2 regions of the Simiduia agarivorans SA1 genome follow, and region 2 is predicted to be linked to the other one. Evidence: predicted binding sites of a transcription regulator. Region 2 holds the regulator's gene; the other holds the start of a gene.
The links. Region 2 encodes PhoB, which activates phosphate uptake and scavenging genes when phosphate is short. Its sites were predicted from a motif close to TGTCATAAANNTGTAACA; they were not measured.

Region 1: M5M_RS18165 (porin) is a predicted target of PhoB. The motif match lies at 1,776-1,793, and genes of this name have one in related genera.

Annotation. Positions count from the first base shown of each region.
Region 1 is NC_018868.3:4,064,851-4,068,234, forward strand. Features, by position in the region: gene M5M_RS18155 (HvfB family MNIO-type RiPP peptide maturase) at 1-865, shown strand, start outside; gene M5M_RS18160 (HvfC family RiPP maturation protein) at 874-1,644, shown strand; gene M5M_RS18165 (porin) at 1,907-2,821, shown strand; gene M5M_RS18170 (hypothetical protein) at 2,888-3,280, shown strand; gene M5M_RS18175 (MlaA family lipoprotein) at 3,379-3,384, shown strand, end outside.
Region 2 is NC_018868.3:2,787,906-2,791,289, forward strand. Features, by position in the region: gene M5M_RS12395 (GNAT family N-acetyltransferase) at 1-51, opposite strand, end outside; gene phoR (phosphate regulon sensor histidine kinase PhoR) at 58-1,359, opposite strand; gene phoB (phosphate regulon transcriptional regulator PhoB) at 1,407-2,111, opposite strand; gene ubiA (4-hydroxybenzoate octaprenyltransferase) at 2,239-3,120, opposite strand; gene M5M_RS12415 (chorismate--pyruvate lyase family protein) at 3,137-3,384, opposite strand, start outside.

The sequences.
Region 1 (3,384 bases), 1.3 Mb from region 2:
CGTCTCCCCCCAACCGGCGCTTGGCGCCGGTTTGGGTTTAAGGCGATCGGAAATGCAATCGTTTCGTGTGCTCACCCCGCGCGATGTGGATTTCATGGAAGTGGCACCTGAAAACTGGATCGGCGTGGGCGGCCGGTTCGGTGAGCAATTCCGGGATTACACCCGGCAATTTCCGTTTTACGCCCACGGATTATCATTATCCATTGGCAGTCCATCGCCACTGGACACCGGCCTGATTGAACGGATCAGACATTTCCTCGACCAGCATGCGGTGCGCGCTTATAGCGAACACCTGAGCTACTGCAGTGACGAGGGTCATTTGTACGATTTGCTGCCGATTCCTTTTACGGAGGAGGCGGTGCATTACGTGGCAGCGCGGGTGCGCGAGGTGCAGGACAGGCTTGGCCGACGGATTGCGTTGGAAAATGTGTCCTACTATCTGACTGCCGGTCAGGACCTCACCGAGCTGGAATTTATCAACGCAGTGCTGACCGAAGCCGATTGTGATCTGTTGCTGGATGTTAATAACATCTATGTCAACAGCATCAATCACCGCTATGACCCCATGGCATTTTTGCGTGGATTGCCCGGTGAGCGCACCGCTTACTACCATATCGCCGGCCACTACGATGAGGCCGACGACCTGAAAGTGGATACCCACGGCGCCGACGTGATAGCCCCCGTGTGGGACCTCTTGTTGGAAGCGTATCTCTTGTACGGCGTTAAACCCACGCTTTTAGAGCGCGACTTCAATATCCCGCCCGTGCCGGAGTTATTGGCGGAACTGAATCAGGTCAAACAAATACAGCATCAGGCGTTGTCCTTGGGTGCGAAGGATTGTCGACCGCAGCGGGTAAACGGGTAGCAGCGCGCATGGCAACGTCCTCCCCTCTGGCTGAACAACAGGTGGCGCTGACGCGTTATCTGCGCAACCCTGAACAGGAAGTGCCGCCCCAGGGCATGGAGCCCAGACGGCTGAAAATCTATGAAGAACTTCTGTTCAACAATGTAGAAGGCTTCCTCAACAGCGGCTTTCCCGTGTTCCGCTCCCTGTTGGCCGATGATGACTGGGTTCACTTAGTGAGGCAGTTCTTTGTGCTCCACCGGGCACACACGCCTTATTTCCTCGAGATCGGAGAAGAGTTCCGTACGTTCATCGATGGTGTTGATCTGGCCGGATTCGGCTTGCCGGCATTTGTGCCGGAGCTGCTTCACTACGAATGGGTGGAGCTGGCACTGGATGTCTCGGATGCGGTCCTGCCACCTGAACGGGACCAACAGGTGGATCACGTCTGCCGCTTGCAGCTGTCACCACTGGCCGTGGTGCTGGCCTACCACTACCCGGTACAACAAATCGGGCCAGGTTATCAGCCCGGTTCGCCGCCGGCGCAACCGACCTTTTTAGCGGTGCACCGGGATCGCAGTCACAGAGTCCGTTTTGTCGCCCTCAATGGACTTACCTATGCCTTGCTGAATAGCATTGAGCAGTCGGATGAGGCGGGCATCAGCCTGGGCGAACTGGCCTCGTCACTTTACCCGCTGGTGCACGGAACCCAGGCCGAGCCGATGCCGGACGTGTTCCAGGAGCAGGTGAAATCTACCCTTCAGCAATTGGCAGACCAACAGATATTGTTCATTTGCTAATTCAGGGTGGCCGTCTATGCTGAGTTGCAATCGGGTTTTTTGACAGTTTTGTGACAACGGCGACGCAGCACCTCATACATTGCTATTAGAAAAATTTTTTTTATCCAAATTAGTTTTAACCTCGACGCCCCTGTCATTTTTCTGCAATATTCCGCCGCCAGAATGCATGGCCATCCGGTGAAGACATTCTCGGAAGACGCCGCCCGGCTTATGCGAACCGGGTTGGCGGATCTGAACTTCCTATTAGCAAAGGGGACAAACCATGAAATTCACTCAAAAATTGCTGCCATTTGCCATCGCGGCGGTTCTGCCCGCAGCAGCCCTGGCAGAGGGCCCGATTGACGGCACCATCTACGGAAAAATCAACCTGAGCGTTGAAAGCCAGGACGAAGCGGGTGAAACCGTTCAGGCGCTGGAAAGCAATGCGTCGCGTTTGGGTTTCAAAGGCAAGACTGCGCTGAACGACGGCCTGTCTGTGATTTATCAGTTGGAATACGAAGTGGACCCCGATGCGGGCGAAGACGTATTCAAGCAGCGTAACAGCTACGTGGGTCTGGCCGGTGGCTTCGGTACCGTGATCGCCGGTAACCACGACACGCCCACCAAACTGCTGCAAAACAAAGTAGACCTGTTCAACGACCTGCAGGGTGATATCAAAAGCATCATCACCAAGAGCGAAAAGCGCGCACCCAACACCGTGATGTACAGCACGCCTGAAATGGGTGGTTTCTTCGCCCAGGGCGCCTACATCATGAGTGAAGACGAAACCGTTGATGACGGTTCCTCTCTGGCGGCCGGTTGGCAAAACGACCTGCTGTACGTGGGCGTGAGCTACGACACCGATGTGCGCGCACAGGATTCCAATGTAATCCGTGCCGTGGTTCAGGCAAACCTGGGTGACTTCCAGGTGGGTGCTTTGGTTGAAAGCGATGACACCGCCAACGTTGAAAACGATGGCTGGATGCTGAGCGGCCAGTACAAGTTAGGCAGCTGGGCACTGAAAGCCCAATATGGTCAGTCTGACATTGCTGCTGCTGGCGGCGAAACCTACTCATTGGGTGCCGATTACAAGCTGGCTAAAAACACCAAGGTGTTCGGTTTCTATACGAACGAAACCGCTGATAGCGCAGCCAGAGAAGCCGATTACTTTGGTATCGGTATGGAACACAAATTCTGATTTCATTGTCGGATGCGTGTAAAAAAGGGTGCCTGGCACCCTTTTTTTATGGCTGGAGAAAACACCATGAACAGATTGATTTTGTTGTTGTGTCTTGGCGCAGCCTTGCCCGTGGTGGCGGAGCAGCGCCTGGACGAAGCGGGCAGGCCGTGTGAAGAAGCGGTAGACCTGGCGGAGCGCGGCCAGTTTCACCGGTTGCATTTTGAGTGCGCGCAAAAGCCGGAAAAGGCCTATGACGTCCCATCGCCGGAAGCCGGGGAACCGGTTCACGTCCCGGGCGCTGAGTATCACGCCAAAGCGTCGTTTGCCAATGCAGAGAGTGTCTCCGATGCGGTTAACGAGCTGTTCAGCCAGATGATGACCCACTGCCCCAAGGGGTGGCAAAAGGATCGGGAATGGGTGGAAGCTACTAATGAAGGCTTCGCGCTTTTTTACCAATTCACCTGTAGCGACCTGTAACATCCCGCCACGTGCTATCTCTTCAATAGCCAAACGCCTACAATAGCGCCGGATTAACGGCCGCGGGGCGGCTCGAGCGTAAGGAAAGGAGTGATTTGATGGCT
Region 2 (3,384 bases):
CCACTCGGCCTCGGGAATGTCGTGAATAGATGTCAGGAATTGGCAGTGCATACGCCTTTATACGGCGTCGGTCGTGGTTTGTGCCAGTCGTTGCTTGGGAAAATGGCAGCTGAAGCGGCTGCCTTTGCCCACCTGCGAGCTGATCTCAAGCCGGGCATCGTGGCGCTGCAGCGCATGCTTGACGATGGCAAGGCCAAGGCCAGTACCGCCGGTGGCGGAATTCCGGGAATCGTCCACCCGGTAAAAGCGTTCGGTCAGGCGCGGCAAATGTCGCGGCTCTATCCCCGGGCCATTGTCCTCGACCTCGACTATCAGACCATAGGGTCCGGTTTTCGCACGCAAGGTAATCCGGCTACCCGCTGGTGTGTACTTGATGGCGTTGGTGACCAGATTGCCGAAAGCGCTTTGCAGTTCTTTTTCCACGCCGCGCAGCGCGATGTTATCTTCGCATTCCAGCGTTAACGTGTGTCTGTTAGCAGATAAGGCGTTGGCCTCATCCATGATCCGCTCCAGCAATCCCTTGAGTGCCAGCGGCTGGTGGCGTTCGGGATTGACCTCGGTTTCCAGTACCGACAAGGCGATCAGATCGTTCACCAACATGTGCATGCGGGTGCATTGCTGCTGCATCTGAGCCAACGGCTTTTCCCAATTGGCGGGCGCGTTGCCGAGGTCGGTGAGGGTTTCCAGGTAGCCTTTGAGTACCGTCAGTGGGGTGCGCAATTCGTGTGACACGTTGGCGACGAAATCTTTGCGCATCTGGCTGAGTTTGTGCAAATGGGTGATATCGCGCGCAATAACCAGCTTCTCGTTTTGGCCGAAGCGGGTGATCTGAAATTGCAGGCGCTGGTCTTTTCCCGGGCCCGCAGCCAGATCCAGTGGCTCGCGGAAATCCTGTTTTTCCATGTAGGCCACGAAGCGCGGGCTGCGCACGTAGTTAACCAGTGGTTGGCCCTGGTCGTGGGTTTCAAAATGAAACAGCCGTTCGGCAGCGGGATTCCACCAGTCGATGTTGCCGCGACTGTCCAGCAGCATGACGCCGTCGGGCAGCGCGCCGGTGGTCTCCTGTACCCGGTTGAGCACCTGGCGCACACGCTCGGATTCGCGCTCCTGGCGCTTTTGCAGTCGATAGATGCTCTCGAAAATATCGGACCAGATGCCGCTGGCTTCCGGAGGCGTGGATTTACGCCGTTGGTTGAGCCATTCATCCAGTTGGCGGATCTGCCAAAGCATCCAGAACATGTACAGGGAGCCGCCGAGGATCAACGTGGGCATAACATAGCCGTTGATCAGACCGAAGGTCACACACAGGACAGTAAACAGCGCAACGCGCTTTAATTCAGCGTGAAAGCCACGTAGCACTCTAAATATCCCGGAATCAGACGTTGGTGTTCATTACAACCGGCCACTCACTGCCTGCCGGCGACTTTGGTGGAAAACCGGTAGCCCGAACCGCGCACTGTTTGTACGAAGCGGTCGTGCTCGAGCGGTGCCAGGGCTTTACGCAGACGCCGGATGTGCACGTCGACAGTGCGTTCATCAATGTACACGTTCCCGCCCCAGATGTGGTCCAGTAACTGGCCGCGATTGTACACGCGTTCCTGATGGGTGAGAAAAAAACTCAGCAACCGGTATTCGGTCGGTCCCATGTCCACAGGCTCTTCCGCGATGGTGACGCGTTGGCTGATGGGGTCGAGGCACAGTTGATCGACCAGAATGGGCTCGTCGGGTTCATTGGGTTCAATCCGGCGCAATACCGCTTTCAGCCGGGCAATTAACTCGCGCGGCGAAAAGGGTTTGGTGATGTAATCGTCCGCACCGGTTTCCAGGCCCTGAATTTTATTGTCTTCTTCGCCTTTGGCGGTGAGCATGATAATCGGGATTTTGGCGGTGACATCGTCGCGTTTGAGCCGACGGGTCAGTTCCATACCGGAGGTGCCGGGCATCATCCAATCCATCAGGACCAGGTCGGGTTTTTCGTCGATAATCAGGCTGTGGCCATCCTGCGCGTTGCTGGCCTCCAGGCAACGGTAATCCGCCATTTCCAGGGCAATCCGGAGCATATCGCGGATAGCGGCTTCATCATCAATGATCAGAATTGTCTTCGTGCTCATGGTCTGCGTTCTAAATCCGTGAATGAAGCTGTATTAGATTACCGTAGCATGACAATTATATGACGGCCTCAGGCCCGCCCCGCCTGTGCAACCCTCGATTGTGAGTCGTTGAACCGATGGGTTGCGTTTACGCCGCGCCCGCCTGCTGATAATCGAGCGCAATACCGGCAAAGATGACCAGCCCTACCCAGTTGTTATTCAGGAATGCCGTAAAGCTGCCGGCGCCATCGCGTTTGCGTGCCACCCACTGCTGCCAGATAAACAGAAAACCGGCGGCCAACAGGCCGGCGTAGTACCACAAGCCCCGCTCAAAATGACTGCCCGCCATAGCCAGGGCGCCCAGAGCCATTACCTGCAGGCAAAAAATAATCGTGAGATCATTTTCGCCAAACAAAATAGCCGTGGATTTAACCCCGATTCTGAGATCGTCGCGCCGGTCCACCATGGCGTAGTAAGTGTCATACGCCACGGTCCAGAGTACGACCCCGGTATACACCAGCCATATGCCCCGATCCAGTTCACCGGTTACTGCCGCAAACGCCATGGGGATGCTCCAGGCGAAGGCGGCGCCCAGCACGACCTGGGGCAAATGGGTGTGGCGTTTCATAAACGGATACAGGCTCGCCAGCGCCACCGCACCAAAGGACAAAAACAGGGTAAAACGATTGGTCTGCAGTACCAGCGCGAGGGCCAGCAGGAGCAGGCAGGCAAAGCCGAACAGCGCTGCCTGTGGGCTGATGTGGCCGGCGGCAATGGGACGCGCTTTGGTGCGGCTGACATGGCCATCGATGTGCCGGTCGGCGTAGTCATTGATCACGCACCCGGCAGCCCGCATGACCACAACGCCTGCAATAAAAATGGCGAGGTTTTTGGTGTCGGGCACGCCACCGGCGGCAAGCCACAAGGCCCATAGCGTTGGCCAGAGCAGCAACAAGGTGCCGATGGGTTTGTCGAAGCGCATCAGGCGCCACCAGGCCACCAGATAATTGGGCTGCTGCGCGTTGGCCATCTTCACTCCTTGATATTCACAGGCTGGCGACAAACGCCGGCAAAAAAACTTCACTGACTAATAAGGGATTGCCCTGCAATCGGAACAGCGAACGGCGCCCCCATACCTGGCCATCCTCATTATTCAGATAGTCCCCGTCCACATATTGATTGTGGGCGCTGATGGCGGCAATTTCGATGGGCTCGCGGGTCATATCCGGGTCCTGGAACAACAGTGCGCCGAGCGGTCGGTTATCCAGATTGCGCAGGGCTTTGAGTTTGCCGT